2 regions of the Streptomyces sp. NPDC005281 genome follow, and region 2 is predicted to be linked to the other one. Evidence: riboswitches for the same ligand, from Rfam matches in the RefSeq annotation. Region 2 holds a riboswitch; the other holds the start of a gene.
The links. A riboswitch is a leader RNA that binds a small molecule or an ion and turns the genes downstream of it on or off. The one in region 2 is predicted to bind FMN.
Positions count from the first base shown of each region.

Region 1: it holds a riboswitch for FMN, as region 2 does, so the genes downstream of both, ABZV42_RS31145 (riboflavin synthase) here and ribB (3,4-dihydroxy-2-butanone-4-phosphate synthase) in region 2, are expected to answer to the same signal.

Region 1 is NZ_JBEXGX010000027.1:41,683-57,370, reverse strand. Features, by position in the region: gene ABZV42_RS31175 (PH domain-containing protein) at 1-444, opposite strand, end outside; gene hisG (ATP phosphoribosyltransferase) at 459-1,316, opposite strand; gene ABZV42_RS31165 (phosphoribosyl-ATP diphosphatase) at 1,397-1,669, opposite strand; gene ribH (6,7-dimethyl-8-ribityllumazine synthase) at 1,704-2,189, opposite strand; gene ABZV42_RS31155 (bifunctional 3,4-dihydroxy-2-butanone-4-phosphate synthase/GTP cyclohydrolase II) at 2,302-3,639, opposite strand; gene ABZV42_RS31150 (nicotinamide mononucleotide transporter family protein) at 3,636-4,271, opposite strand; gene ABZV42_RS31145 (riboflavin synthase) at 4,268-4,903, opposite strand; FMN riboswitch at 5,058-5,188, opposite strand; gene ABZV42_RS31140 (ROK family transcriptional regulator) at 5,743-6,975, opposite strand; gene ABZV42_RS31135 (MFS transporter) at 7,107-8,318, shown strand; gene ABZV42_RS31130 (thioesterase family protein) at 8,278-8,736, opposite strand; gene ABZV42_RS31125 (alginate lyase family protein) at 8,877-10,181, opposite strand; partial or broken gene ABZV42_RS31120 (solute carrier family 23 protein) at 10,303-11,748, shown strand; gene ABZV42_RS31115 (DUF5995 family protein) at 11,880-12,554, shown strand; gene ABZV42_RS31110 (LLM class F420-dependent oxidoreductase) at 12,647-13,576, shown strand; gene ABZV42_RS31105 (NAD(P)/FAD-dependent oxidoreductase) at 13,607-15,301, opposite strand; gene ABZV42_RS31100 (carbon-nitrogen hydrolase family protein) at 15,379-15,688, opposite strand, start outside.
Region 2 is NZ_JBEXGX010000039.1:14,491-30,178, reverse strand. Features, by position in the region: gene ABZV42_RS36260 (MFS transporter) at 1-382, opposite strand, end outside; gene ABZV42_RS36255 (ATP-grasp domain-containing protein) at 502-1,758, opposite strand; gene ABZV42_RS36250 (phosphopantetheine-binding protein) at 1,762-2,004, opposite strand; partial or broken gene ribB (3,4-dihydroxy-2-butanone-4-phosphate synthase) at 2,259-2,909, opposite strand; FMN riboswitch at 3,185-3,315, opposite strand; gene ABZV42_RS36240 (DUF402 domain-containing protein) at 3,632-4,303, shown strand; gene ABZV42_RS36235 (alcohol dehydrogenase catalytic domain-containing protein) at 4,501-5,520, shown strand; gene ABZV42_RS36230 (LLM class F420-dependent oxidoreductase) at 5,578-6,387, shown strand; gene ABZV42_RS36225 (MFS transporter) at 6,477-7,655, shown strand; gene ABZV42_RS36220 (ABC transporter permease subunit) at 7,995-8,579, shown strand; gene ABZV42_RS36215 (ABC transporter substrate-binding protein) at 8,665-9,696, shown strand; gene ABZV42_RS36210 (hypothetical protein) at 9,807-10,130, opposite strand; gene ABZV42_RS36205 (hypothetical protein) at 10,491-11,480, shown strand; gene ABZV42_RS36200 (NADP-dependent oxidoreductase) at 11,882-12,892, opposite strand; gene ABZV42_RS36195 (TetR/AcrR family transcriptional regulator) at 13,004-13,597, shown strand; gene ABZV42_RS36190 (helix-turn-helix domain-containing protein) at 13,835-14,869, shown strand; gene ABZV42_RS36185 (GMC family oxidoreductase N-terminal domain-containing protein) at 15,329-15,688, opposite strand, start outside.

The sequences.
Region 1 (15,688 bases), on a different contig from region 2:
CCCGTCGGGCTCGCGGATGCCGCGGGCCGAAGCCAGGGCGCGCAGGGCGCGGGCGTCCTCGATCGCGCGCTGCTTGGCGATGCCCGGCTGGATGCCGAGCGCCGGGAGGCTGGTGCCGTCGCTGAGGTCGAGGAAGACCCAGGGGTCGCCGGGACGCAGGTTGACCTGGAGGATCTCGGCCCAGTCCAGGTGCCGGCGGCTCGCGATGTTGACGACGGTGACACCGCTCTCGTCGGCGACGATCTTGGGCCGGGAGAGCAGCAGGAGCACTCCGAAGAGGAGCGCGGCGGTGAAGATGAAGCTGAGCTTCTCCCCCGGGCCGAGTTGCTCCAGAAGCATGGCGACCGTGGTGATGACCACAAGGATCGACGCGCCCGCGGTGAGCAGCACGGCCCGGGTACGGGATGGGCGGAAGGTTATGGGAAGGGTGGGAATGTCCGACATGTCCGTGGTTCCTGTCAGAGCCGGCAGGCGTGGATGGCCGTGGTCAGGATGGCCCGGGCGCCCAGCTCGTACAGATCGTCCATGATCCGCTGGGCCTCCTTGGAGGGGACCATGGCGCGGACGGCGACCCAGCCCTCGTTGTGCAGCGGCGAGATGGTCGGCGACTCCAGTCCGGGAGTGAGCGCGACGGCCTTCTCCAGGTGCTCGGCGCGGCAGTCGTAGTCCATCATCACGTAGGTCCGCGCGACCAGCACGCCCTGGAGGCGGCGCAGGAACTGCTGCACCTTGGGCTCGGCGTCCTCGGTGGGGCCGGCTCCGACGCGGCGGATGACGACGGCCTCGGACTTCATGATCGGGTCGCCGAAGATCTCCAGGCCGGCGTTGCGCAGCGAGGTGCCCGTCTCGACGACGTCCGCGATGACCTCGGCGACACCGAGTTCGATGGCGGTCTCGACGGCGCCGTCGAGGTGCACGACCGAGGCGTCGATGCCGTGGTCGGCGAGGTGCTTGGCGACGATGCCCTCGTACGAGGTGGCGATCGTCGTGCCGTTCAGGTCCTGGATGCCGTTCGCGGTGCCCGGCTTGGAGGCGAAGCGGAAGGTGGAGCGGGCGAAGCCGAGCGGGAGGATCTCCTCCGCGTTGGCCCCGGAGTCGACCAGCAGGTCGCGGCCGGTGATGCCGATGTCGAGGCGGCCGGAGGAGACGTAGATCGCGATGTCGCGGGGGCGGAGGTAGAAGAACTCGACCTCGTTGTTCGGGTCGACGATCCGCAGTTCCTTGGACTCCCGGCGCTGCTGGTAGCCGGCCTCATGCAGCATGTCCGCCGCAGGTCCTGAGAGGGAACCCTTGTTGGGGACGGCGATGCGCAGCATGGGGTCGGCTTCCTTTGCTCGATGGTGTTCAGGGTGGGGTGGGGCGGACGTGCTCGGTGGGGCACCGCGGGGAGCGGCCCCTACAGATGCGCGTACACGTCGTCGAGGGAGATCCCGCGCGCGACCATCATCACCTGGACGTGGTAGAGCAGCTGGGAGATCTCCTCGGCGGCGGCGTCCTTGCCCTCGTACTCGGCGGCCATCCAGACCTCCGCGGCCTCTTCGACGACCTTCTTGCCGATGGCATGGACACCCTTGCCCACCAGCTCGGCGGTGCGCGAAGTGGCGGGATCGCCCGTGGCGGCCTTGTGCTGGAGCTCGGTGAAGAGCTCCTCGAACGTCTTATTGGACATGGTGGTCCTCACCCTACGCGGTCGGTGCCCTACGTCAGTGCCAGGGTTCGGATACTGAGCGGAGGGTGGCCGCGGTCGCCACGGCGGCCGTCACCGCCTCGTGGCCCTTGTCCTCGTTGGAGCCCTCGATGCCCGCGCGGTCCAGGGCCTGCTCCTCGGTGTCACAGGTCAGCACGCCGAAACCGACGGGGACGCCCGTGTCGATGGAGACCTGGGTGAGGCCCTGGGTGACGCCCTGGCACACATACTCGAAGTGGGGGGTTCCGCCGCGGATGACGACGCCGAGCGCGACGATCGCGTCGTAGCCTCGGCCCGCCAGGACCTTGGCGGCGACCGGCAGTTCGAAGCAGCCGGGGACCCGCAACAGGGTCGGCTCGTCGATTCCCAGCTCGCGCAGGGCGCGCAGCGCGCCGTCGACGAGACCGTCCATCACCTTGTCGTGCCACTGTGCCGCGATGACCGCGACCCGCAGGTCGCCGCAGTTGCGTACGGACAGTTCAGGTGCACCCTTGCCGCTCACGTCTCTCCTTCAGTCCCGCTGTGCTGTCTTGCCGATTCGTACTGTGCCGTACCGGTGATGCGTGGGTCGTCCCGGTGAAACGGGTCGTGCCGGTGATACGGGTCGTGCGGTGTCACTGGCTCCCGCAGGCCGACACGGTGGTCGCGTCGAGCCAGGGCAGATCGTGTCCCATCCGGTCCCGCTTGGTGAGCAGGTAACCGAGATTGTGCTCGCCCGCCTGGACGGGCATCGGCTCCCGCCCGGTGACCCGCAGGCCGTACCGGACGAGCGCGTCGGTCTTGTCGGGGTTGTTGGTCATCAGACGCAGGCTGCGGACGCCGAGGTCCTGAAGGATCCGCGCGCTCGCGCCGTAGTCCCGGGCGTCGGCGGGCAGGCCCAGCTCCAGGTTGGCGTCGAGGGTGTCCCGGCCGCGCTCCTGGAGTTCGTACGCGCGGAGCTTGGAGAGCAGGCCGATGCCGCGTCCCTCGTGGCCGCGCAGATAGACCACGATGCCGCGGCCCTCGGCCTGGATGCGCTCCATGGACGCCCGGAGCTGGGGTCCGCAGTCGCACCGGTGCGAGTGGAAGACGTCGCCGGTGAGGCACTCGGAGTGGACCCGGACGACGATGTCCTCGCCGTCGCCGATCTCCCCGTGGACGAGGGCGACGTGCTCGACGCCGTCGGCGGTGGAGCGGTAGCCGTACGCGGTGAACTCACCGAAGGCAGTGGGGAGATGGACCTCGGCCTCGCGCCGGACGGTGGGTGCGGCGGGGGCCGCGCCGGTCTCGGGCGCCAGGGCGCGTTCGGCGGAGCGGCGGTAGGCGATCAGGTCCTCGATGGAGATGATCGTGAGGCCGTGCTTGCGGGCGAAGGGAATCAGTTCGGGCAGCCGGAGCATCCGGCCGTCCTCGCCGGCGATCTCGACGATCGCTCCGGCCGGGCGCAGTCCCGCCAGCCGGGCCAGGTCGACGGCGGCCTCGGTGTGACCGTTGCGGGCCAGCACACCTCCGGGCCGCGCGCGCAGCGGGAAGATGTGGCCGGGGCGCACGAAGTCGTCCGCCTCCGAGACGCCGTCCGCGAGGAGCCGCAGGGTGGCGGCGCGGTCGGCCGCCGAGATGCCGGTGGTCACCCCGTGGGCGGCGGACGCGTCCACCGACACCGTGAACGCGGTCTTCATCGACTCGGTGTTGTCGTCGACCATCTGCGGCAGGCGCAGCCGGTCGAGTTCGTCGCCCTCCATGGGCGCGCAGATCAGTCCCCGGCATTCGCTCATCATGAAGGCGACGATCTCGGGGGTCGCCATCTCGGCGGCGACGACGAGGTCTCCCTCGTTCTCCCGGTCCTCGTCGTCGACGACCACGATGGGGCGGCCGGCCGCGATGTCGGCGATGGCCTGTTCGACGGAGTCGAGCGCGAAGTCCGAGGCATCCTGATCGTGCCCGGTGCTGTACCAAACCGGCGCCGTTGTCATGCCGGGGCTCCTTCCATGACGGGCTGCCCGGCCTCACGGGAGCGCAGCCACCAGTCGCGCATGCCCCACAGGACGAGCGCGCCGTACAGGACGTATACGAAACCGGAGAAGGCGTAGCCGTTGGCGAAGTTGAGCGGGACGCCCACCACGTCGACCAGCAGCCAGGCGAACCAGAACTCGACCATGCCGCGGGCCTGCGCGTACATGGCGACGATCGTTCCGACGAAGATGTAGGCGTCGGGCCAGGGGTCCCAGGACAGCGTCGGGTACGCGTGGAACAGACCGCTGACCGCGAGGGTGCCCACCACCGCGGCGCCCGCCATGTACGCGCGCTCGCGCCAGGTGGCGAAGCGTACCGAGACCCGCCCGTCCTTGCCCTCGCCGCGGTTCCACTGCCACCAGCCCCACAGGGCCACGACGATGACGACGACCTGCTTGCCGGCGCTGCCGGTGAGGTGTCCGAAGAAGGCGGCGAAGAGGATCAGGCCGGACAGGAGCTGGACGGGCCAGCTCCACACGGAGCGACGCCAGCCGAGCGCGAGGGCGACCAGACCGATCACGTTGCCGATCATGTCCGACCACATGATGTGCTGGTCGAGAAGCACGAAGGCCTCGGAGTTGAGCCAGTTCACTGGCCGGCCCCCTGGACGCCGGGCAGACCGAAGGGCTGTCCACCGCGCGCGCCCAGCAGTCGCTCGACGTACTTGGCGATCACGTCGACCTCGAGGTTGACCGGGTCGCCGGGCTGCTTGTGGCCCAGGGTGGTCAGGTCGAGGGTGGTGGGGATGAGGCTGACGGTGAAGAAGTCGGGGCCGGCGTCGACCACGGTCAGGCTGATGCCGTCGACCGTGATGGAGCCCTTCTCGACCACATAGCGCGAAAGGTCGGCGGGCAGCGAGATCTTGACGATCTCCCAGTTCTCGGACGGCTTGCGCTCGATGACCGCGCCGGTGCCGTCGACGTGTCCCTGCACGATGTGGCCGCCGAGGCGCTCGCCCACGGCCATCGGCCGTTCCAGGTTGACACGGGAGCCGACGGTGAGGGCCCCGAGGCTGGAGCGGTCAAGGGTCTCGGCCATGACGTCGGCGGTGAACTCGTCACCCTCGTGCTCGACCACGGTGAGACAGACCCCGTTGACGGCGATGGAGTCGCCGTGCTGCGCGCCCTGCGTGACGACGGGGCCACGCAGCCGAAAACGTGAGGCGTCGTCGAGAATCTCGACGGCGGTGACCTCACCCAGCTCTTCGACGATTCCGGTGAACACTTCCCGGGTCCTCCTGCCTCATGGGGCACGGACTCCGGGGCTGTCGATGACGACAGAATGAGCGGACAGCGGCACACCGGGAGCGACGCCGAAAGGACACCCGTCCCGTAGGACGAGCAGCAACAAACGGCAGCGCGCACGAAATGCCCGCCCGCCGCGCACTGCCTCCCATCCGGACTTTAACCGTCGGTCCAGGAATTTCACCTGGTCAACCGGCCGCTGGAAGCGACCGGGTCGCGGACTATAACCGCCGGTTCGGAATTACACCGACCCCGGAGTGCGCTGCTTCTGGTACATGGCCAGTGTGCCACGCCCGGCCGACGGCCATACGACCGCACCCCTGTGGGGTGGCTCACAGCCGGCCGGCATGGACTTTCGCGGAGCGGATTCCCGGTCAACCTCCCTGACTCCGGGCGGCCTTGCGCCATGACACGGGTTTCCGCAACTGGTCCATACCTATTGACGCTCTGGTCTAGTCCTCTTAGTGTCCTCGATCAAGACTGCGTGATCATTCATTGCCGGTCCCCCCACGATCGACCCGGCGGCGGTGACGAAGGCCCTTGCCCCGCCGCCGGGTCTCCAACCGGCCCGACGGACGCCGGCGCCCCCGTGCGCGGACCCGTGGACACGTAGACCGGTGGACCCATGCAGGCAGACCCGCGGACCCATGGACCTACGCGGGCAGACCCCCGGCCCCCCGGACCCGTCCGAACAAACCCGCAGGCCGACGACCTCCGCGACGCCGGAGCCGTGACGACCGGCCCAGCCGAGGAGTTCCAGACGCACCCCCTGCGCCGACCTCGCGCCACGGCCTGAACAGCCCCGGCGGACCCGGGGTCCTACCGCCCCGACGGCGGAGCGAACAGCTCGTCCTGCGCGCCGTCGCGCGCGGTCAGCAGGGCGCCGCGCAGCACCGCGCCCCCGCCCAGCGTGCTCGCGCGCACCTCGGTCGGGAGCGGCGACATGCGGGCGAGCCGCCGTTCGACCCGCGCGGCCAGCGCCCGCCCGCCCGCCCGGCCGACCTCGCCGCCGAGGACGACACAGCCGGGGTCGAGCACGGCACTGACGGAGGCCGCGCCGATGGCCAGACGGTCGGCGAGAGCACCGAGGAAGCCGTCGGCCTCCGGGGAGCCGGCGCTCGCCACCGCCTGCCGCACGAGTGCCGCGGCATGCGGTTCGTGGGCCTCGGGGCGCGCCGAGACACCGTGCTCCGCCGCCAGGTCCGCGATCGCGGCGGACCCGACCAGCGAGTGGAAGCCACCCCCGCAGTCGGTCGCCGAGGGCAGGCTCGTGGTGCCCGGCACCGGCAGGAAGCCGATCTCCCCCGTCCCTCCGGAGGCGCCGCGGCGCAGGGCGCCGTCGAGGACGACGGCGGCGCCGGTGCCGTGGCCGAGCCACAGCAGGACGAACGTGTCGCGGTCGCGGGCGGCGCCCTCGCGCTGTTCGGCCACGGCCGCGAGGTTGGTCTCGTTCTCGACGAGGACGCGGGCCTCGGGAAGCCTTTCCTGGAGGGCCGCGACCAGCCGCCGGTGCCATTCGGGCAGTCCGGTGGAGTTGCGGAGTTCGCCACTGGCCGGGTCGATCAGACCGGGCGCCCCGATGCCGACGGTGTGCAGCCTGCCCCACCCCCGGACGAACTGGCGCGGGGGCTCCGTCCCGAGGGCACCCGCCTCCTTCGCCGCCCGCTCGACCAGCGCGACCGCCTGCTCCACCGCCGGTCCGGTCCCGGTGCCCTCGCCGATGGGCGCGGACGCCTCGGCCAGGACGTGTCCGACCAGGTCGGACACGACGACGGAGACTCCCTCCGTGCGGACGTCCAGCGCGGCCAGATGGGCGCGGTCCGCGACGATCCCGTAGACCCGGGCGTTCGGGCCGCGCCGCTGCTCCCCCGACTCCCCGACGACGGTGACGAGACCGGAGGCCGTGAGGCGTTCGACGAGATCGGCGACGGTCGGCCGGGACAGTCCGGTGAGCTGCTTCAGCCGCGCTGCCGTCAAAGGGCCTTCCTGCTGCAACAGCCGCAGGGCGAGCCGGTCGTTGATGGCCCGTGCGGTGCTCGGGGATGCGGGCATGGCGGGAATCCTCCCAGATCGGCCGGGTCACCGGGCGACCGGGCGGCGAGCGGGCGTCTATTTATCAGGCAGGGTTCCTGATAGTTTACGGCGGCACAACGTGGAACCATCACCCGGGGAGGGGCCCGAGCATGAGTGAAGTCGTCTACGACCAGCGCGAGGTCAGGCGTGCCCGGTACGCCGTGGCGGCCGTGTTCGCCGTGCACGGAGCCGTCACCGGGTCCTTCGCGACCCGCGTGCCGTGGATCCAGGACCATGCGTCGGTCAGCGCGGGGCAGCTCGGTTTCGCGCTCGCCTTCACCGCGCTCGGCGCCTCCTGCTCGATGCCGCTGGCCGGCCGGATCACCCACCGCTTCGGCAGCCGCACGGCGCTGCGCGGACTCATCGCCCTGTGGACCCTGGCCCTGATCCTGCCGTCCCTGGCACCGAACCTGGCGACCCTGTGCCTCGCGATGTTCGTGTACGGCGCCACGGCGGGGATGGCGGACGTCGCCATGAACGCGCTGGGTGTCGAGGTCGAGAACCGCCTCGACAAATCGATCATGTCGGGGCTGCACGGCATGTGGAGCGCCGGCGCGCTGATCGGCGCGGCGGCCGGCACGCTCGCCGCGCATCTGGGAGCCGACGCACGCCTGCACCACGCCCTGGCCGCGGCGACCCTCACCCTCCTCGGTCTCACCGCCTGCCGCTGGGTGCTCGATCTTCAGCCCACCGAGGGCGAGGAGCCGCCGCCGAGGTTCGCGCTGCCGCCCCGGTCGGCCCTGCTCATCGGCGCGGTCGGCTTCTGCGCGGTCTTCGCGGAGGGCGCGAGCCTCGACTGGTCGGCGGTCTATCTGCGCGACCGGCTGGACAGCTCGGCCGCTCTCGCCGCGGCCTCGACCACCGGCTTCATGCTCACCATGGCGGTGGCCCGGCTGGTCGGCGACACGGTGGTGAACCGTTTCGGCGCGGTACGTACCGTGCGGGCCGGCGGTGTCCTGGCCGCGTTCGGCGGGCTGCTGATCGTCCTCTCCGAGCATCCGGCGGTGGCCATGGGCGGCTTCGCGCTGCTCGGTCTCGGCATCGCGGTGGTCGTCCCGCTCTGCTTCGCGGCGGCCGGGCGCAGCGGCCCCAACCCCAGCCAGGCGATCGCGGGCGTCGCGACCATCACATACACCTCGGGGCTCATCGCGCCGAGCCTGATCGGGTCGGTGGCGCAGGCGACGAACCTGATGGTGTCGTTCGTACTGGTCACGATCCTGGCGTTCGGGCTCACCGCGCTCGCGGGCGTGCTGCGCGCCGGGGATCGGGACCGCCCGAAGGTCAGTCCCCCGAGCGCAGCAGTTCCCGGCCCACGGCCCTGAACCGGTCGCTCCACGGCGTCGGGCGCAGCGTCCCGGCGTCGAGCCGGACGAGCACCCGGGTGCCGTGCGCGTAGGTGACCGCGCCGTCGAGGGAGCAGAAGCGGAAGCCGTACGTGAGTCCGGTGTTGCCGAGTCGTTCCAGCCAGAGGTGGACGGCGTACGCGCCGGGGCGGCTGACCGGGGCGTCATAGGTGATCCGCAGTTCCTTGACGGCGTTGCAGGAGTCGCCCGCCGCCTCCCAGTCCCCCTCGAAGCCGAAGCCGCGCTCGTTCCACAGCGCGGTCCAGGCGCGCTCGACCATGACCGGGTAGCGGGCGTTGTGCAGCAGGCCGAGCGCGTCGAGGTCGTCGAAGTGGACGGTGACGGGCAGGAGCCGGCCGTAGGGAAGGGCGGGGGCGACGGGGGCTTCGGCGGTCACGGGCGGGGCTCCTGGGACGTGCTGCGGCGCGCGGTCGGGCGGGCCTGGCTGAATCGACACCCCCATACTAAGCAAACGCTCAGGAATCACCCCGCCGGGGCAGGCTCCTCACGGACGTCCGGGAGCCTGCCCGCCCGGGGTCAGCCCGCGATCGAGTCGAGCTGCTCCGCGGCCGGCCGCAGTTCCCACAGGTCACCGCCGGGCGGCGCTTCGAGTCCGGGCACGGCGGCCCGTGCGGCCCGGTCTCCTGCGTCGGCCGCGGCGTGCACGACATCGCTCGCCGCGAAGCGGTGGAACTCCAGCTCGGGATGCCCCCACGGCTCGGCACCGGTCGCCGCCGGCAGCAGATAGCCGACGGCCTTGAACAGGCTCTGCCCGTCCGGCCCCCGGTACGACCACAGGTCCACGCCGACCTTCTCGCCGATGTCCGCGAGCCGGGTGTACGCGACCAGGTCGAAGGCCGAGTAGTGCCAGCTGCGGGTGCGGGCGAGCTCCTGCGGCTGGCTGCCGTCGGCGGCGATCTGCGGGTCGACGCGCGCGGCGCGGGAGGCGAGCACGGTCCGCCGGGCGAGGTCCTCGTCGCCGGTCGCGTAGGCGAGGGCGGCGAGCTGCATGTCGTAGAAGGTGCCGTGATTGTTCCGCGCGGCGCCCTCCTCCTTGCCGAAGGCACTGTCCGTCAGCCAGTCGCGGTAGCCGGTGTTCCAGGCGAGCATCGCGGCCCGGTCGTGCCGGGACCAGCCGGGGGCTCCGGTGTCCAGGAGGGCGATCGCGTCGAGCACGCTCGTGTACGACTGCGAGAAGTCGATGACGCCGATGGCCCGGCCGTCGTACTTGCAGGGGATGAACTGGCCGTGGTCCAGGTTCGGGTTCATCCGTGTGGCCGGGTCCAGGAACCAGGTGCGCAGGACCTGGGCGGCCTTGACGGCGTACCGCTTCCGCCCGGTGTAGTACCAGGCGAGAGCGAGGTCGTAGGTCGAGTCGAACACCTTCTCCACGTCCTGGCGGTCGGTGCCCGTGTCCACCTCGGGATTGCGCTGCCCGTCACGCTGGACGTAGGGGCATCCCCAGGGGTTGTCGGCCGTGGCGGGCCGGGAGGGCCACCAGTAGGGAGCCTGGCTGAGGTAGTCGTGAACGTCGCCGCCGGGGGCGGGTTTCGGCTTGTCGACGACCGTCCAGGGGCCCTGGTCCAGCCAGTTGTCGGCACGTGCCGTCAACTGCCGCAGTGTGCGCGCGAGTCGGCGGTCGCCGTGCTCCAGACGGGCGCGGGTGCGCCGGAGCCGGCCGCCGTCGAGGACCACGGTCCTCGGTGATCCGGGCGCGACCCGGCCGGACACGGAGGGGGCAGCCGCGGGCTCCGTACGGGCGGAGGCCGAAGGGGCGACGAGCGATGCGAGCGTGACGATGGCCGTCGCGACCACCAGGCCCAGTCTGGAGCGTGCACTCACCGAACACTCCGATCATAAATATGAACGACGTTCATGAGAAGGACCGTGCGAGCGTAGAGCGCCTGGTTGGACGTGACAATGGTCCGGACACATTCACGTACAGAGAAGGTGATCCCTCATCATGGACCTAGGCGTGCGCTGGAAACTGCACGGCGACGGGCGGACCCCCGCCCCGGGAGCGGTCGTCCGCCCCGATGAACGCCTCTCCTGGCCCCGGACCTTCGGGCTGGGCGCCCAGCACGTCGTGGCCATGTTCGGGGCGTCCTTCGTTGCTCCGGGCGTGCATCACTAGCCGTCATCATCACCCCGTGGCGCTGTCTTCGTGGCCCCCGTCCTGATGGGACTCGACCCCAACCTCGCGATCATGATGTCCGGTGTCGCGACGGTCATCTTCCTGCTCTCCACCCGTGGCCGGGTGCCCAGCTATCTGGGCTGTTCGCTCTCCTTCGTGGGCGTCGCCGCCGTGATCCGCGCTCAGGGCGGCACCGGCGCCACGGTGACCGGCGCCTGCTTCGTGGTCGGCGTCGCCCTGTTCCTGGTGGGTCTGGCCGTCCAGCGGTTCGGGGCGAGGATCATCCACGCGGCGATGCCGCCGATCGTGACCGGCGCGGTCGTCATGCTGATCGGCTTCAACCTGGCGCCGGTGACGGCGTCCACGTACTGGCCGCAGGACCAGTGGACGGCCCTGCTCACCATGCTGGTGACCGGCGCGGCCGTGGTGTGCCTGCGCGGATTCTGGTCGCGCATCGCGATCTTCCTCGGGCTGGTCTTCGGCTACGCCATCTCCTGGGCCTTCGACCGGATCTTCGGCCGGATCCACTCGGCGGACGCGAGCGGCAAGGTGACCGACCACTGGCGTCTGAACCTCTCCGGGGTCGAGAAGGCCGACTGGATCGGGCTGCCGTCCTTCCACGGGCCGACGTTCCAGTGGTCCGCGATCCTCGTCGCGCTGCCCGTCGTCATCGCGCTGGTCGCCGAGAACGCGGGGCACGTCAAGGCCGTCGGCGAGATGACCGGCGACCCGCTGGACGACAAGCTGGGCACCGCGATCTCCGCGGACGGCGCCGCCTCCATGCTCTCCACCGCGGTCGGCGGCCCGCCCAACACCACGTACTCCGAGAACATCGGCGTGATGGCCGCGACCCGGGTCTACTCCACCGCCGCCTACTGGGCCGCCGCCGGCTTCGCCCTGCTCTTCGGGCTGTGCCCCAAGTTCGGCGCGGTGGTCGCCGCGATCCCGGGCGGTGTCCTCGGCGGCATCACCGTCATCCTCTACGGGATGATCGGTCTGCTCGGCGCCCAGATCTGGCTCAACGCCCGGGTGGACCTGCGCAATCCGCTGAACCTGGTGCCCGCCGCCGCGGGCATCGTCATCGGCATCGGCGGTGTCACCCTGAAGTTCACCGACAACTTCTCGCTGAACGGCATCGCGCTCGGCACCATCGTCGTCATCACCGGCTACCACGCGCTGCGGGCGATGGCCCCGCCCCACCTCCGCACGGAACCGCTGCTCGACTCGGGGACATCGGCGTACGACGGAACCGGGGACCGGCCCGCCGGCTCATAGACGTGCTCCGCCGCGGGGGACGGCGGGCCGAGGGCGGAACGAACGGGTCACCCGCGGCCGCGTTCCCCCGTTCTGGGGAAGCCCACGGCCCGGCGGCACACCGGTCGGCCCAGGACTGGGACGCTGCCGTCATGGCGCAGCCGGCACAGTTCACCACTCCCGTCGACACGGTCGTCGCCCGTATGCGCGCCCTGGACGCGAGGCTTCCCGAGCGCGACGGTCTCGCGGTCTTCAACCGCGTCTACCTCACCGTCACCGAGGAGTTCGACCGGCATCTGGACGCCGGGGCCTTCCCCGACCGCCGGGCCGCGACGACGCTGGACGTGCGGTTCGCGGAACGCTATCTGGCCGTGGCCGAGGAAGGCAGGGCGCCCGCTTGCTGGCGGCCGCTGCTGCGCTTCCGCCGCCATCCGGGCGTACGGCCCCTCCAGTTCGCGCTCGCGGGCATCAACGCCCACATCGGGCACGATCTCGCGCTCGCCGTGGTGGACAGCTGTCGTACGCTCGCCTGCGAACCGGCCGACCTGGAGGACGAGTTCGACCGGGTGGGCGATCTCCTCGTCTCCCTGGAGGAACGCATCCGCGAGGAGCTGATGCCGGGACCCGACCTGCTCCAGATCGCCGATCCGCTGACCCATCTGCTCGGCTCCTGGAGTCTGGAGCGGGCCCGCGAGGCGACCTGGGCCGCGGCGCGGGCCCTGTGGGCACTGCGCGGACTCCCCGACCTGGCCGAGGAGTTCGGCGACCGCCTCGACGCGGCGGTGGGCCTGGCCGGCCGGATGCTGCTCACTCCCCTGCCGGCCTGATCCGGCCACTCGACACGGGCCTCGCCGGAACAACCGGACGCTCACTGTACGTTGACACCTCGCCACACCCCGATGCGAAGGAGTACACCTGTATGACGACGCGACTCGGCCTCGCCCTCCCGCAGATGAAGCAGTACGACCTCGGACGGGACGTGCCCGACGTGGCGCGCGCCGCGGAGGCGATCGGGTACGACAGCCTGTGGGTCTTCGAGCGCGCCCTGTTCCCGGACCCCCCGACCCAAGGGCTGTACGGCGTCGAGGGACTTGCCTGGCCGGACTCCTACCGCGCTGTCGCCGACCCTCTGGTGACCCTGACCCTCGCGGCGGCGGCCACCGAGCGCGCCGAACTCGGCACCAGCGTCCTGGTCGCGCCGCTGCACACGCCCTTCCAGCTCGCCAAGACCCTCGCCTCGCTCGACGCGGCCGCCGGCGGCCGGGTCGTGGCGGGCCTCGGCACGGGCTGGTCGCTCGACGAGTACGCGGCGTCCTCGGCGCGGCCCTTCGAGGAGCGCGGCGCGGCACTCGACGAGGTGATCGAGGTGTGCCGCGCCGTATGGGGTCCCGACCCGGTGGTTCACGACGGCACCCTCACCAGGATCGCCTCGGCCGTGGTCGGCCCGAAGCCGGCCCGGCCGATCCCGATCCTGCTCGCCGCCAACACGGGAAAGGCGCGGCGCAGGCTCGTGGACCACGCGGACGGCTGGATGCCGATCGGCATGGGCGTCGAGCGGCTGACCGCGCAGTGGCGCCAGTTGCAGGACCTGGCCGCCGAGCGCGGGCGCACCCGGCCGCTGCGGACCGTGCTGCGCACCAATCTGCGCCACACGCCCAAGCCGTACGTGGGCGACGACCGCCAGCCCTTCCAGGGGTCCGTCGAACAGATCGTCGAGGATCTGGTCGCCCACACCGAGGTCGGTCTCGACGAGATCTTCCTCGACCTCCAGAGCCAGGCGCGGGACGCCGCGGAACTGAAGGACGTGGCCGCCGAGCTGTACGAGGCGGCGCGGGCGGCCGGGGTCTGACCCGCCCGCCGCACGCCCCGTGAGGAGGGATCAGTCCTCGGGCAGTTCCACCGGCGCGATCTCGTCGTAGACGTCGCCGGGCCCGGGGTTGGTCGGGTCGGTCGTCCCGCCGAGCTGGTGCATGACGCCCCAGACCGCGTTCAGCGCGGTCTGGACGGCGCCCTCGGCCCAGCCGGCCGTCCAGGAGATGTCGTCGCCCGCGAGGAAGATGCCGCGCTTGTCCTCGGGCAGCGTGTCCTGCATGAAGTGCGTGAACAGGCGCCGCTGGTAGCGGTAGTGACCCGGCAGGTTGGCCTTGAACGCGCCCATGAAGTAGGGCTCGTTCTCCCAGGACACGGTCACCGGGTTGCCGATGATGTGCCCTCGGATGTCGACCTTCGGGTAGATCTCGCCGAGCGACTTCAGCATGACCTCCATCCGCTCGTTCGCGGACAGCGGCAGCCACTTCAGGCTGTCGTCGCACCACGTGTACGAGAGACAGATGACGGCGGGCTTGTCCGGGCCCTCGTCGAGGAGGTAGGTCCCGCGCGTCATGCGGTCGGTGAGCGTCATCGACATGACGTCCCGGCCCGTCGTCTCGTCCTTGTCCAGCCAGAACGGCCGGTCCACGGGGACGAAGAGCTTGCTCGACTCCATGTAGTGGGTGCGCTCCATCGCCGTCCAGTGGTCGATCGGGAAGAGCGCGTCGTCGCAGGCGATCTTCGACAGCAGCAGCCAGGACTGCCCGGTGAAGATCGCCGCCTTGAAGGTGCGGATGTCGCCGTTCGCGTCCGTCACGGTGATCCGGTTGCCGGACGTCCGGTTCAGCCGGGTGACGGCCGGGCGCGGGGCGCCGTCGTGCAGCGACGACAGCGAGGTGCCGTAACCCCAGTGGACGATCTTCTGCGGCTCACGCTCCCACAGCCGCAGCGGGAGCTGCTGGGAGCCGCCGACGATGCCGCGGTGGTGGTCGTCCGCCTCGGTGTAGACGACGCGCAGGATCTCCAGGATGGAGTTCGGGAAGTCGGTGTCCCAGCCGCCGGTACCGAAGCCGACCTGGCCGAAGATCTCGCGGTGCCGGAAGGACTTGAAGGACTCCGACTCGCAGAGGAAGCCGTAGAACGTCTGGTTGTCGAGCTTCTCGACGAGCTTCGACCAGATCTCCCGGATGCGCGGCACATCGCGCTCCCGCATCGCCTGGTTCATGTCGGAGAAGTCGGCGCCGTCCTCCAGACAGGCGTTCCAGGCGTTCATCACGTCGCGGTAGACCTGCGGCAGGTCGTCGACGGAAGTGGCGTAGTGCGACTCGCCCTTGAGGTCGACCACCGTCGAAGGCGTGCACTCAGCGAGGGGGTTGGGGAACGGCCGGGTCTCGAGGTCCACCAGGTCGATGTAGTGCTGGAGGGCCGTGGAGGACGGCGGGAAGCGCATCGCGCCCATCTCGGCGGTCAGTGAGGGGTCACAGCCCTCGAAGCCGACCGTGCGCAGTCGGCCGCCGATCTCGTCGGCCTCGTACACGACGGGCTTGAGACCCATCTTCATGAGCTCGTACGCCGCCACGATGCCGGACAGTCCGCCGCCGATGACCGCGACCTCGGTGCCGTGCTCGGTCGCGGGTATCTGCCCGAGGCCCGCGGGGTGCGCGAGGAAGTCGTCGTAGGCGTAGGGGAAGTCCGGGCCGAACATGGTGATCGGCGGCTGCTGCACGTCGGCGTGCTGGACGGCGTTGGGCACGGTGGACGTCATGGGGTACGGACTCCTTGCGCGGAAACTGGTGAGGGGAAGGCTTGTCGGACCGGCCGGGGGTCGGGCCGGGCCGAAGATCAGACGAGGGACCCGTAGAGGCCGGGGCGGCGGTCCTTCAGATACGGGTTCGTCTCGCGCGAGGCCGCGAGGAACACGGGGTCGGCGTCCGCCAGGACCAGTTCCTCGCCGCGGCCGGCGCGGGCGCGGGCGACGCCGTCGGGGCCTGCCAGCGTGGACAGTCCGACGAACTCGAACTCCCCTTCCGGACCGGTGCGGTTGACGTAGGCGACGTACATCTGGTTCTCGAAGGCGCGCACCGGCACGACGGATTCGGCGACGAACTGGAACGGGTGCATCTGCGCGGTGGGCACGAGCAGCAGGTCGGTG
Region 2 (15,688 bases):
GGCTGCCGACCGTCTCGCACACGGCGATGGCGCACGCGACGGCCGCGAACGCGGCGATGTTGTCGACGAACGCGTAGCCGACGAAGAGTACGGCCAGCAGGATGTAGCTCGCCGCCAGCGGCCGGCGTGCGCCGAACCGGTCCGCGACCCTGCCGCCCGGGACGGTGGCGAGGAACCCGCAGAGGCCGGCCACCGACATGGCCACCGAGACGCTCTCGGGGGACAGACCGACGGTTCTGGTGAAGAAGATGGCGCCGGACGTCAGAAAGAGGCCGGTGCCGAGCGACTGGGCGAGTGTGAGGACACCCATCCGGCGCTCGGCGCCGGGCGCCGGGACGAGATCTTTCAGGAACCCGGTTGCGGCCGCGCTGAGGGTAGGCATGAGCCTTCCAGGGTCAATGACGGAATGGAAATGACGGAACGTCGGAACAGGTTGGTCGAGACGCCGTTCACCGGCCGGGGAGGGGCCCGGCGGACGGGTCCGGAGGAACCGGGCCCGCTCTACGGGTTGACGAGCAGGTCCCGGGCGGTCCGCAGGACGCGCCGCCCGTCGACGGTGAACTCGTACGCGAGATGGCTCACCACCTGCTCCACCAGCGCGATCATGGCCTGGTGGTTGTCGGCCGAGCCGCATGTCATGTCGAGGAGTACGGTGCCGGTGCCACCGGCGAGCAGCGTGCCGGGCCGCACAGTGGGGCGATAGGCGGCGATCCCGGGCAGTGCCCGTACCGCCGCGGCGCCGTCGACACGTTCCAGCAGGCCGCCGGAGGTGGGTCCGGGCACGTAGCACTGGAAGTGGACCCGATCCGGACGTACGGGGGCCGGCGGGGCGCTGAGTCCCAGGGCCAGCTCACCTGCCAGGGCGACGAGATCGAGCCCCGCCGCACGTGTGGCGAGTTCGATCTGCTTCCCGCCGAGCCTTCCGTTGACCTCGATCAGGCGGGGCCCGGCGGGCGTCAGCTTGATCTCGGTGTGGACCAGGCCGTGGGTGACGCCCAGTGCGCGCAGTGCGCCATCGGCCAGAGCAACCACCTCGGCCTCCTGCTCGGGCGGCAGCGGCGCGGGCCAGAACTGACCCGACTCCCGGAAGGGAGGTGCCAGCGGCAGCTTGCCCGTCACCGCGAAGTGACGCGGGCCATCAGGTGTGACGGCGCTCTCCACGGAGACATAGTCGCCGAAGGGGGCCCAGTCGGCCCCTTCGAGGAACTCCTCGACCACCAGGGCCGGTTCGGTGCGCAGAAACTCCTCGATCACGGCGGCGCCGTGGTCGGGGTCCGTCACCCGGACCGTGTTCCGGCTGCCTTCACCGCGCACCGGTTTGACCACGGCGGGCAGACCCACCTGTGCCAGTGCGTCCGGCCATTGTCCGGCGGTGGTGACGACCGCGCTGCGGACGGCGTCCACGCCGGCCTCGTGCAGCCGACGCCGCTGAACGGATTTGTCGGTCAACCCCTTGACGGTTTCCGGGGTGTTGAACGGAAGATCGAGCCGTGCCGCAAGTAACGCGGTATCGGTGAGCATGCGTTCGCTGAAGGTCAGGATGCCCTTGGCCCCAACGGCGCGCAGCCGGGCGACGACGGCGTCCTCACCGTCGGCCAACGACACGAGACCTGCGCAGTTCTCCTCCAGGAGCGGGCGGATCTGGCGGGCGTGCGCGGAGTCCGCGAGCACCACCACCACGGGCTCCGATGTGCCCAAACGGCCGATGATCTCGCGTGGCGAGGCCGCACCCTGGTCGTAGACGACAACGATCGCCATCGGTCAGGCACGTTCGAACAGTTGGGGAGCCTCGACCGCCTCGGCAAGCTCGCGGAGCGTGCTGCGGCGCAGAACTGCGGACCGCGGCATCGCGAGGCCGGATTCGATGGCGCGGGTGGAAATCGCCAGCGCCAGCAGCGAATCACCGCCGAGGTCGAAGAAATCGGCGTCGACATCGTCGACCGGAATGCCGAGTACCTCTTCCCAAATTCCTCTGAGTATTTCTATGGCGCCCTTGTCGAGCATGCCAGTTCCTCCCCCTGACTCGTGGTCACTTTCGAGTATTGAATGCCCACCGGCGCAATGTCAAAGCCCACGGGAACTCTTGGTGAATTCATAAGGATTCGCAAATTGGGGCACGAAGGAACGAGGCCCGGCAAATGCTCTGTGCAAGACATTTGCGGGCCTGCCGGGCCCGTGGTCCTTCCCCCGTGGTACTCCCCCGTCGGTCAGCCCAGGACCGCTCCCGGCTGAGCCGAGCACACGGGGGCCGACCCCTCGGTCCGCCGCAGATGGTCGATGAGGGCGGCGACGGAGATCAGGGCAAGTCCGTGACGCTCGGCGAAGTCGCGCAGCTCCGGGAGCCGGGCCATGGTGCCGTCGGAGTTGGCGATCTCGCACACGGCCGCTGCCGGGCGCAGCCCGGCGAGCCGGCACAGATCCACACCGGCCTCGGTGTGACCGGGCCGCACCAGCACGCCGCCGTCACGCGCCCGCAGCGGGAAGATGTGTCCGGGCCGCACGAAGTCGCCGGGTGAACTCTTCCGTTCGGCCAGCAGACGGAGGGTCAGCGCCCGGTCCGCAGCGGAGATCCCGGTGCTGATGCCGACGGCGGCGTCGACGGAGACCGTGAAGGCGGTGCGGTGGCTCTCGGTGTTGCGGGGAACCATCTGATCCAGCTCCAGCCGGTCCAGATCGCCTCCCGGCATCGGGGCGCAGAGCAGGCCCCGGCACTCGGTCATGGCGAAGGCGACCAGCTCAGGGGTGGCGAGCTCGGCTGCGAAGACGATGTCGCCCTCGTTCTCGCGGTTCTCGTCGTCGACGACGACGACCGCCCGGCCCGCGGCGATCTCCGCGATCGCATGGTCGATCGGATCGAGCGGCTGCGCGTCCCCGGCGGTGGGAGACGGCATCGAATCGGTAGTGGTCATGCCCGTGGTCCTAGCGTTCGGTGGAAGCGAGGTCGGCTAAGCGGGCCCCACACACCTGGAACTCGGCGCTGCGACCGGTCGGGCGGGGTTGCACGCCGGCAGGGGCACTGCCCGGCAATCGGCCCATCGGAGTCTCTCCTCGCGCTGGCGGCGCGGACTTCCGGGGCCTGGGACACGCGACGAGCGCAAGGGCACGTGACACTTTCCCGTCGGGGCGCCGCAGTCCCCGTGAGGACATGCGGAACTTCCACAGAGATCGGGAACGACCCTGCTCGCCGCGCACTGCCTCCCTTCCGGACTTTCACCGTCGGTCCAGGAATTTCACCTGGTCAACCGGCCGCTGGAGGCGGTCGGGTCGCGGACTGTAACCGCCGGTTCGGAATTTCACCGACCCCGGAGTGCGCAAACGTTCGTGATAACTTCCGTTAACCTTGCACACTCCGCGTGATCTTGACAAGACATCGGCGAAATCCAGTCATTGTGGCCTGCATCACGCATCGCCCGACAGGCGAACGGCGCGCCGTTCCAAAAGAGTTGCCAACGTCTCGCGGCTGTGCCTACGATCCGCACGCCGCTAACTACCCGTCAGTAAAGGTCGGCTCGGCATCAGTTGCTTGCTTCGGCGAACAAGGGACTGCGGGGCGAGTTCGACCCTCCGGCGAAGCGGGCATTTCGGGTCCACGCAATGCCGGATCCGTGTAATACGGGGGAGCAATACTTCAATGCGCAACAATTCTGAGGGCGCGCTGCGTTCAGTCGAGCCCACCGACAACGAAGCCGGGACCGCGGAGCCCGGCCGGTTCGCACCCGGCACGACCATCCTGCGCCGGGAAGTCCTCGACGGACGGACATGGTTGAGCTACCCGGTCCGGGTGGTCGCCGACCGGTCTGATCTGCTCGCGGTGCATCTGGCGCACGGAACCCGGCTCTCCTTCGGTGAAGGAGACTTCACCTGGGGTCCCCACCCTTGGCAGGACGTGGCCGACCACTGGCGCAGCCGCAGCGTCCTCCAGCTCCAGCGCCCCGGCGACGCCTATGCCGTCTGGGTCTTCCGGGACGAGGCGACCGGCGAGTTCTCCGGGTGGTACATCAACTTCCAGGACCCGTACCGCAGGACCGCGGCGGGCTTCGACACCCTGGACCACGAACTCGACCTGTGGGTCCCCGCCGACGGAGGGCCGTACCGGTGGAAGGACGTCGACGAGTTCGAGCAGCGCGCCCGCACCGGCGGCTTCACGCCCGAGCAGGCCGCCGCGGTACGCGCCGAAGGTGACCGGGTCGCCGAACTGCTCGCCCGGAACACGCCCTGGTGGGACCAGGCGTGGGCGCAGTGGCAGCCCCCGGCCGGCTGGGAGACACCTCCCGTGTGGACGGGTGCCCCCACCGCTCGCTGACCGTGCGTTCCCGAGCTGCCTCCGTCCTGCGCCGCGCGCAGAACTCCCCTGCGCCGCAGGACGGCCGGAGCCCGCGTCGACGAGCGAAGTCCCCCGGCCCTGCGGGGCCGCCGGTCCGTCGGGCCGCCCCCGTTGCACCTTTCTGTGGTCCTCGGAACGCCCCTCACAGCACAGCACGACGAAAGGAACCAGGACCCATGCGCATCGCGTTAGTCACCTCCCCCGGCTCGGTGGAGATCAGTGACACCCCGGTCCCCGAGATCGGCGAGGACGACGTGCTCGTCAGGATCGCGGCCTGCGGCCTGTGCACCATGGAGGCCAGGCTCTACACCGGGGAGATGCCCGTCTACCCGGTCGCCGCCGGGCACGAGGTGTCCGGCCGCATCGAGCAGGTCGGTGCGCGTGCCGCCGCCCTCGAGGACGCGCCCGCCGTGGGCGACCTGGTCACCCTCGACCTGCTCACCCGCTGCGGCGCCTGCCGCAACTGCCGCGCCGGCGACAGTGCCGTCTGCGCGTCACCGCAGGGCAGCCAGCTGCCGGACGGCAGCATCAGCATGGGGGCGGGCCTGTCCGAGTACGTCCGGGTGCCGGCCGCTCACGCCTGGCCGGTCGGTGACGCCGACCCCGTGCACGCCGCGATGGGCGAGCCGCTCGCATGTGTCGTGCACTCCTTCCGCCGGGGCGCCTTCCGGCCCGGCGACCGGGTCACCGTGGTGGGCGCCGGGTTCATGGGGCGTCTCCATCTACTGCTCGCCCAGCACGAGCAGGCCCGGTCGGTCACGGTTGTGGAGACCGACGCCGAGCGCCGGCAGGCCGCCCTCGCGGCCGGTGCGGACCAGGCGGTGACCCCGCAGGATGCCGGCGAACTGCCCTCCGCCGACGTCGTGTTCATCACCATTGCTTCCCCCGAGGCGATCGCCACCGCGTTCCGGGCAGCCGCCGACGGGGCGCGGATCGTCCTGTTCGGCGGCTCTCACGACACCCCGGATGCCGTTCTGCCCGGCTACGAGGTGCACCGCCGACAGCTCACCGTCACCGGCTCCTACAGCCAGGAACCCGCCGACTGGCGTACTGCCGCCGCCTTGCTGCGCAGCGGCGTGCTCGCGGGCCGGCTGGCGCCGTTGATCACCTCCCGCCATGAACTGGGTGATGTGGAGAAGGCGCTGGTCGAAAGCTCCCGGTCGCCGGTCTACCGGGTCTTCGTCGAGCCGCGCTGAACCACGCCGACCGAGCCCCGCCTGCCAAGCCAGGCACGCCGTACCAGGAGACACCCGATGACCACCTCCCCCACCAGCCGCCCCGCCCTGCGGATCGGTGCCCAGCTCCACCCGCAGCACTGCGAACTGCCCGACCTGCGCGCCGCATGGCGCGCCATCGACGACCTCGGTGTCGACTCGCTGTGGACGTGGGACCACTTCATACCCCAGACCGGCGAACCCCAGGGCCGCCACTACGAGTGCTGGACCCTGCTGGCCGCGATGGCCGTCGAGACCCGGCACGCGACCATCGGTTCCCTGGTGACCTGCACCGCCTATCGCAACCCGCACCTGCTCGCCGACCAGGCACGCACCGTCGACCTGCTCAGCGGCGGCCGGCTGGTGCTCGGTGTGGGCGCTGGCTGGTTCGAGCAGGAGCACCAGGAGTACGGCTACCCCTTCCTCGGCCCGGGCGCCCGGATCGACGCCCTCGAAGCGTCGGTGACGGCGATCCGTGAACGTCTGGGCCGCCTCAATCCGGCACCGGCCGGTCCCCTGCCGCTGCTGATCGGCGGCGGTGGCGAGAAGCGCACCCTGGCGGCCGTCGCGCGGCACGCCGACCTGTGGAACTGGTACGGCTGGGACTCCACCGACCCGGTGGCCGAGTTCCGCAACCGCAACAGCCTGCTCGACCAGTGGTGCGAGCGAATCGGCCGCGATCCCCGCGAGATCGGCCGTACCGTCATGATCGACACCCCGCAGACCGGACTGACCGAGGACTTCGCGGCGGCCGGCGCCACGGAGATCATCGTTTCGCTCCCCGGTCCGTTCGACCTCGCCCCGGTCCGCGAACTCCTGCGCCTGCGTGACGCGTTGGCCGCACAGTGACCGCGGCCCGGCGAACCGGCCGGGTCGGGAGGTCGGCGGCGGACGCCGAGCCGGCGCCCGAGCGCCTCGGCGGGCTCTTCCATGCGCTGATGGCGGGGCTGCTGGTGTCCAGCGCCGGCATCGGCCTGGTGTTCCCGCTGACCAGCATCTTCATCAGCGACCAGCTCGGGCTGGGCGGTGCGGGCGCCGGCGGTTACTTCGTCGCCATGGCCGTCGCCGGATGCGCCGCCGCGGTGATCGGCGGCCCCCGGGCCGACCGCGGCAGCCCGGCGGCGGTCGGAGCCGTCGGCACGTCCTCGCTCGTGCTCGCCTACGCGCTGCTGGGCGCCGCCCGCGGCATGGCACCCGTGACCGCATCGGGCGTGCTCGCGGGCATCGGCTACGGACTGCAGTACGCGGCGATCACCGGCGTGGTCAGCGCCCTGGTCCCCGCCGCGCTGCAACGCCGGGCCTTCGTCCTGCGCCATGTCATGACCAACGTCGGCATGGGAGCGGGCGCCACCTGCGGCGGTCTGCTGCTCGCCGGTGCCGCCCGCTCGACGGGGGCACTGCGGCAGATGTACGAGGCGGGCGCGGCAGGCTCGGTGCCGCTGGTCCTGGTGTTCCTCGCGGCGCACCGGATGCGCCGCGCCCGTCCCGCCGGTCCGTCGCCCGGGTCGCCTCCGGGGGTCGACAGCTACCGCGCGCTGGTACGCAGCCGACCGCTGGTGCTGCTGCTTCTCGGTCAGGCCTTGTTCGCCGCGGCGGGCTTCACCCAGATCGAGGCCACCGTCCCGCTGCTCCTGCATCACGGCATGGGCATCGGTCTGACCGGGGTCAGCATGGTGACGGCCGGCAACGCCTTCGCGCTGCTGCTGCTCCAGCACCCGGTCGGCGCACGCTGCGAACGGCTCGCGGAGTCCACCGCTCTGATGGCGGCGCCGTTGCTGTGGTGCGCGGCGTTCGGCGCCGGCGCACTGGCCACGGCCTTTGACCCCGGCACCGTGAGAACGGCCCTGCTGGCGGCGTTCGCCACCCTCTTCGCGATCGGCGAGATCGCGTACTCCTCGGCGTTCTTCCCGCTGCTGGTACGACTGTCCGGCCCGGCCTCGCTCGGCCGGGGCAGCGCGCTGTCCTCGCTCGCCTGGAGCGCCGGTACGGCGGCCGGACCGCCTGCGGGCATCGCGGTCGTGACGATGACCGGCACCACGGCCGGCTGGCTGGCCCTCGCCGCGGGGGCTATGGCCATCTGCGGCACAACGCTCCTGCTGCGCCGCCAGGAACCATGAGCACACATCGACGGCCGGGCCGACGCAGCCCGCAGAACCGACCGCCCCACCGCAGGGGAGACGAAAGGAGCAGCAGTGCCACAGCCGAAGAGCACGACCGCGGCCCCGCGGCCCACTGCCGACCGCCCCGCACGAGCGACTGCCTGGCCCGTCCCGGCCGCACAGCCGAGGAGCCGAACGAGGGGGCGGACGGGCGCCGTGCTGCCACCGCTGGTGTTCGGCGCGTTGCTGCTCGGCGTCTGGGAGGCGGTCACCAGGACCGGAACGGTGTCGGTGTTCTTCCTGCCCGCGCCGGCCACGGTCGCCCGGGGATTCGCCGACGCGGTGGCGGAGGGCGGGCTGCTCGACTACACCTGGCAGACCGTCGTGGAGAGCGCGGCCGGCAGCGGCCTGGGCATCGCAGCCGCCCTTCCGCTCGGATACCTGATGGCCCGCAGCCCGCTCGCAGCCAAGGCCCTACAGCCGTACATCGCCGCCTCGCAGGCGGTGCCCGCCGTGGCACTCGCACCGCTCCTCGCCCTGTGGGCCGGGTACGGACTGCTGCCGATCGCCATCCTCTGCGCGCTGATGGTCTTCTTCCCGATGCTCGTGAACACCGTGCTCGGCCTGCGGGAACTGGACCCCGACGTGCTGAACGCGGCCCGGGTCGACGGCGTCGGCCGCTGGGGGATGCTGCGGCACATCGAATTCCCGCTGGCCCTGCCGAGCATCCTCGCCGGAGTGCGTACCGGCTGCACCCTGTCGATCACGGGGGCGGTGGTGGGCGAGTTCGTCATGGGCGGCGAGGGGCTCGGGCAGCTCCTCGCCGTCCAGCGCGGCCAGGCGGACTCCACCGGGCTGTTCGTCACGCTGCTGACCCTCACCCTGCTGGCCGCCGTCACCTACGGCACGGTGCGCCTGGCCGAGCTCGCCGTCGAACGCTAGCGCCCGTGCCTCCTGCGGCGCTGCCCAACAAGCCAAGACGCCCTACGACAACGCACGACACGACACGAACAGGACGCGAATGCGCATGCGAAAGATCAGCAGACGATCCGTGGGGGCTCTCGCCCTGGTACTGGCGGGCAGCGCCGTACTCCCCGCCTGCACCGCGGACCCCACCGCCTCCAAGCCCGCTGACGGCAAGAGCGGCAAGACCCTCACGGTCGGCCTCACCTACATCCCGAACATCCAGTTCGCTCCCTTCTACGTGGCCGAGAGCAAGGGCTTCTACAAGGACGCCGGGCTCAAGGTGAACCTGCATCACCACAGCTTCACCGACGACCTCTTCGGCGGCATGACGGCCGGCAAGGAGGACGTGGTCTACGCCGGCGGCGACGAAATGCTCCAGGCGCGGGCCAAGGGCATGCCGGTAGTGGACGTCGCGACGCTCTACCACACCTACCCGGTGGCGATGCTGGTGCCGCAGGACTCCCCCATACGAACGGTCCGGGACCTGCGCGGCCGCCACATCGGCACTCCCGGCCCGTACGGCGAGACCTACTTCGGACTGCTCGCACAGCTGAAGGCAGGTGGGCTCACCACCAAGGACGTCAAGGTCCAGAACATCGGCTTCACCCAGCAGGCCGCCCTGGCCGGCAAGAAGGTGGACGCGGTCATGGGCTACCTCAACAACGACGCCGTCCAGTTCCAGCAGGCGGGCATCAAGGTCCGCCCGGTGGAGGGCACCTCCGGCACGACGGCGCTCCCGCTGGTCGCGGCCGGGCTCGGCGCCACGGAGAAGACGCTGGGCCGGCGGGGCAAGGAGGTGCGCAAGTTCGTCGCGGCCACCCTCCGCGGTGTGCAGTACACCCTGGAGCACCCCGACGAGGCGGTGAAGATCAGCAAGACCTACATACCGGGGATGAACGACCAGAAGCAGCAGGACTCCGCGCTCGCGGTCCTCAAGGCCACGACGCCGCTGATGAAGCCGCCGGCCTCCGGCAAGCCGGGTCACAACGATCCGGCGACCTGGGCCAGGATGGCGAGCTTCATGAAGGAGCAGGGTCTGCTGGGCAAGCCGGTGACCGCCACCGACGCCTTCAGCAACAACTACCTTCCCTGATCCGTCACGTGGCCGGTCCGGCGGGGGGGGGACCGTGTCCCCGCCGGGCCGTCGCCCTCTGCCCACACGGGCCGCGCTCGGTACGCCGGGCGGGCGGCGGCGCACACCGGCTACCGCCCGGGCCAATCGACCTCACTCGTCGACCTGCGGTGCTTCCTGCGGCAGGAGAACATCCAGGTCATCGAGGTCAACCAGCCTGATCGTGCCACCAGGCGCAAGCGGGGCAAGACCGACGCCGTCGACACGGACGCCGCCGCCCGCGCCGTTCCGTCCGGACGCGCCACCACCACGCCGAAGACGGATGACGGCCCGGCTGCGGACCTGCGCGTGTCCAGACCCGCCTGGAAAAGGCGATCGGACCCGATCCGCTGCCGGCTGATGGCCCGGTCGATCGCGAGCATGCGAATCACACTGATCGCTGCCGTCTTGGTCATGTCCCCGCCGGGTCATGACCCGTCGCTCCGAGGTGGTTATGTTCCCGTGCGCGATGTCTGGCCGGGTCTCACACTGCGGGCGTGCGTGAGGCCACCGGCCCCGCGGCCGTCAGCCTGCAGAGGATTGAGTGAGTTACTGGGGTATCTGCCCGATGCCCGGCTGCTGATGGTCAACTGCGATGACTTCAGGAGGCTCCGGTGCCTGCATACGGCTCGGGCCGCAACGCCGTGGTGCACTGCGGGGGGACCCGCAGGGCGGAGGGGCGAGTCAGACCGGCGGAGGACGGTAACGAGCCTGGGGGCTGATGCGGAGGGGGTGCGGGCGCCGGAGGATGGGGATCTCCAGCGGAGGGAGACGCGGTGGAGCGTGGGGACCGGATCGGGCGTGCGGCGGCGTACGGGGCTGCGGCGGCCCTCGTGCCGTATTTGGTGATCAAGGTGTCGTGGGTGGTCGGTTCGTTACTGGGGCTGCTGCCGGTCGGGCGGGGGTTCAGCCTTGGTGGGTGGCTGGTGCTCAACACTGTCACGATCGGGATGGCTGCGGCCGGGATCACGCTGGGGCTGGCGCTGGTGCGGCCATGGGGGATGCGGATCTCCGGCTGGCTGGTGGGATTCTTTGCCTGGGTCGGGTCGGGGTTCTTGGTGTCGATCCTGCCGTTCGTGGTCGTCAGCGCGCTTGTGAACTCCGGCACGAGCAGTTCGGGAGGCTCAAGGACCTCAGGGGGTGACGCGGCGATGCCGGGCTGGGAAGCGGTGCTGCTCCAGTGCAGCTTCGTCGGAACCGGGATCGCGCTGGCCATCGCACTTCCCGCGTATCTGTGGCGGCGTTGGCCCCACGCGCTGCGCCGGCCGGAGCCGCCCCGCACCCGCACCTCCTCAGGAGCGGTGTGGCCCGCCGTGACCGGGGCCGCGACCGGCCTGGTCTGGCTCTACTGGGCGGCCGGTGGCCCCCTGGGCATCGCGCACCGCGATGAGCGGCCGGCCAGTTGGCATGTGCTGGTCGGGGTCAGCGCGGGCTGGGCTCTCGTCGGGTCCGTCGCCGTACTGGCTCTCGTCCGGCGCCGGTCGACCCGGCTGCCGTATCCGCTCCTGCTTGCGTTGGCGTGGCTGGGATCGGGCTCGATGTTCGCGTGGAGCGGCTGGAGGCTGCCGGCCACGGTGTACGTGGCGCTGGCGCACCCGAGCGACGTCAGCTACCCGGAGAACATCGCGGTCGCCGTGGTGCTGCACGTCACGGCTGTGCTGACGGGGGCGGGGATCATGCGGACGCTGGTACGCGGCGAACGTAGGCGGGTGAGCATGCCCGACAGCGCCCAGCAGTCCGCCGAGCGGGTGGGCCGTCGCCCGTGAACCTGCCTGTTCGGGAAGGCCTTTCACCAGGAGCACCTCGACGCTCCCGAGGCAAGGCCCGCAGTGACTTCAACACTCGTGAGCATCACTCGACCATGGATCTGGGTGCCCCCAAGCCGTGAACAACTGACGGCACCACTCGCTCACATACGAAGCCACGGTGGGCATTGTGGCCGCCGCGACAGCGGAGCCGATTGGCGTCGGGGTGACGGTCTGTCAGGTGGGTGAGCCGCTCGCCAGGTGGGACGGGCTTCCCGGAGTCCTCGACGGCTCCGTTCGCCACAGCGAACATCGCGACCGCCTTGGTCGCCAGGCGCGCCCCAGTCTCTCCGCGTCGACGTCTCGATGGCCGCCGGTGCCCCGCGGACGGGCGCCGGACGAGTCGGGGAAACGGCTCGTTCCTAAGCGACCGTGAGTACGATCTTGCCCTGGATGTGCCCTCGGGCGGCGCGTTCGTGCGCGGCTCGGGCATCCGCGAGCGCAAACGTGCTGTCGATCGCGACGCGGACCGTACCCGCGTCGAGCAGGCGCCCCAGTTCGGCAAGCTGCGCGCCGTTCGAGCGGACCTGGGCGCTCGAGACCGTGACGCCCAGCTTCGCGGTCTCTTCTTCGTCGAAGTCCCCGGGAAGCACGGGGAACTGGGAGCCGCCGCGCTTGAGCGTAGTCAGGAAGCGCTTGCTGTCGGAGCCGCCGACGGTGTCGAGAACGAGGTCGACGTCGTGCACGAGTTCCTCAGGACGACTCTTGGTGTAGTCGATGAACTGGTCGGCGCCGAGCTCGCGCAGGAACGACTCATGCGCGCCCGATGCCACCGCGATGACACGTGCACCCTTCCATTTCGCCAGTTGTAGTGCGAAGTGCCCTACGCCGCCCGCGGCGCCGTTGACGAGCACCGTCGTGTCGGCGTCGAGTGCCGTCGGGCGATGCCGCGCCTCTTGGAAGGGCGAGGGGTGATCGTGTCCGACCTCGATCAGGAACTGCCACGCGGTGAGCCCGGCCATGGGAGCCCCGGCGGCGTGCACGTGGTCGATGCCGACCGGCTTGCGTGCGAGGTCCGACGCGGGCGCAGCCACGTACTCCGCGTATGCGCTGCCGTCGAAGCTGGGAAAACGCAGAAGACCGAAGACTTCATCACCTACGGCGAGGCCGTCCACGTCCGCGGCGACAGCCTCGACGACGCCCGACACGTCCGTCCCAGGAATCACCGGCAGGCTGACCGTCGATTCTGTCTCCCCAGGCATTTTGGTCAGCCCGCCGCGCAGGTACCAGTCCGGAGGATTGATGCCGACCGCGTGCACGCGGACGAGCACCTCGCCCGGCCCCGGCTCGGGAATCGGCACCTCGTCATATCGCAGAACCTCAGGGCCGCCGTGGTCATGGAGGCGGACCGCCCTCATCGTGTGTGTCGGCATCGTTTTCTCCTGCCCGTGCTGCGGGATAGGCTTATCCGGATCAGCGATCCACATAAGTGGACCACTGATCCGAATATATGGACCACTGATCCGGATAGTCAAGAGGGACAGATGCGGGCCGACGCCAGGAAGAACCGCGACCACCTGCTCGCAGTAGCAGGCGCCGCCATCACCGAGCAAGGCGTCGACGTGTCACTGCGCGACATCGCGCGCCGGGCCGATGTCGGGCTCGCGACGCTGCTGCGGCACTTCCCGACCCGCGAGGCACTGCTCGATGCCCTGCTCCGCACGAGCTTCGACGAACTGACGGCAAAGGCAGGCGAGCTCGAGACGTCGAGCTCGCCCGAAGACGCTCTCATTTCGTGGCTACGCGACTGCGTCGCGTGGACAACCGAGTATCGGGGCGTGACCGTACTGATGGCAGCCGCCATCGAGGACACCGAATCCGCACTCCACGCTTCGTGCGTCACCCTGCGCGCAGCCGGTGCCCGACTCCTCACCCGGGCCCAGGCCGCGGGCATCGCGCGGAGCGATATCGATGGCGCCGATTTGTTTGCGCTGGTGGCCATGCTCGCTTGGCTCGGCGATCAACCCTCGCTCGCGCCACGCGCCGATCGCCTCTTCGAGGTTGTCGCGAGCGCGATCCTCACGAGCTCAGGGAGCAGCCATGCCAAGGGTGAACACCGCCCTCAGACCCGTGACTGAATTGGCCACACGCTGACCAGCGGACTCGGCCGCGCGCTCGGCAGGGGTACCGGACATCCGACCCGACTCCGGGCCCGCGCGGCATTCCCGACCGACCCTCATCTTGCAAGACACCCTGCCTGCGGGCCGTCTACGGGAAGATTGGCACAGTGCCCGCATGAACCACGGCGGCGTCCGTACGGAACACGAGCACTACAGGATGGCGTTGAAGCGATGGCTGTGAGGGATCGGAGAGTGATGGACAGTACTGGAGCGGAGGTCGACGGCGCGCGCGGGGCGTTCGCAGTGAACTCGACCGCCCGGGGCGCCGCACCGCGGGGACTCGACTCCTTCCGGCGCGGGTGGGAGACACAGATCGGCGACGATGTCTTCCAACTGCCGGCCTTCAGCCCGGACACGATCGGTGACTTCCGGGTCAAGGGCCACGTGGCCAAGGTGCACGGCGCGGCGATCGCCGATCTTCACGCCGCGTCGGCAACCAGGACCGCGGACGTCCCGGGCGGCGATCAGGATCTGGTGGCAATGTACGTGGTGCAGCGCGGCGCTTGGACGCTTGGCGGCCCGCCCGGTTGCGGCGAGCAGACCGTATCGGCCGGGCAGTTCCTCGTCCGGCACCTCGGGCGCCTGACGGCCTTCGAGACGACGGCGCACCTCACGGCGAAGTTCTTGGTCCTGCCCCCCGACGAGCTCAAACCCCTGCTCGGGAACCGGGTCATCACCGGGCCGGCGGACTCGGCCGAGATACGCCTGCTGACGGCCCTCACGGACACTATCCACATAACTGTGGCCGACCTCGGCCCGGTCGGTGTGGAAGCCGCCCACGGCGCCCTGATCGAGCTGGCCAAGGCAGTGGCGAGGGGCCGGTTCGACGACGTAGAACCCCGGCTGGCTCCCGCGCTCACCCAGGCAGCCAAGGACCTCGCGGACCGCCGGCTCGCTCATCCCGAACTTTCTCCTGCGATGCTTGCGCGTGAACTCAACGTCTCCGTCCGTACGCTGCACCGGGCATTCGCCGCTGTGGGAGAGCAGGTGACCACCTACATCCGCCACCGGCGACTGCAAGAGGCCCGGCTCGCCCTCACCGCGCCGTCAGGTCGCCTGAGTATCTCGGAACTCGCCGCCCACTGGCAGTTCGCGGACAGCAGCCACTTCACCCGGACCTTCAAGAAGCACTACGGCCAGACTCCCACCGAGTACGCCCGCTCGACCCGAGCAGCCTCCCGCTCGCCTAACCGGCACCCGCCGGACCACGGGCCGGCCGAAAGCGCGTGACCAACGGTACGACCGCAGTTCAGCGGATGCCGCCTACTCATGTCCCAAGCAAGGCAGGGCGGCGCTGTGGGCAGCCCGGGCATTTGACCCCGGCGGGATGTTGTCGATGAGGGCGCGGGTCCGGGTGACCTCGTCGGCGGTGCCCGCGGGGCCTTCGGTCGTTTGCGGAACTCGGCGGTTCCCGGCGAGCTGAGAGGTGATCCACCGCCGGCCCCGTGGCTCACCATTGGGTGGTGTTTGCTGCCCGCTGGCCGACCGACGACGGACCGGCGTCAGCTCCCCCTCTTTCGCGCGTATGTGGCAGCCGTCCACACAGGCCCTGGACCCGTCGAGTTCGCCGCCGCCTTGAGTTCGGTGCAAGCAGGATGCCGGCAACTGGTCGAAGAATCCGATCAGTTGCCGGCGGCCAGGCGCCGGGGATGAGCGTGTTGTGGAAGCGCCGTGGTCGCTGAAAAAGGCTCAGTCGATCAGTTCGGCGGCCCGTTCGGCGATGGCGTAGACGGTCGCGTTGGTGTTGGCCGAGGGGATGGACGGCATCACCGAGGCATCGGCGACCCGCAGTCCGGCTATTCCGTGCACGCGAAGGTTCGCAGGGTCGACGACGGCGTCGGCGTCGGTTCCCATGCGGCAGGTGCCGGTGAAGTGGAAGTAGGGGCCGGTCGCCTTGCGGATGAACTCGTCCACGGATTCGCCGCTCGTCCCGGAGCCCGGCACCGCTTCCTGCTTGCGCCAGTCGGCGAACGCGTCGGCCTCACCGATGCGACGTGCCAGGGCCAGGCCCTTTCGCATGATCTCCAGGTCACGGTCGTCGCTCAGGTA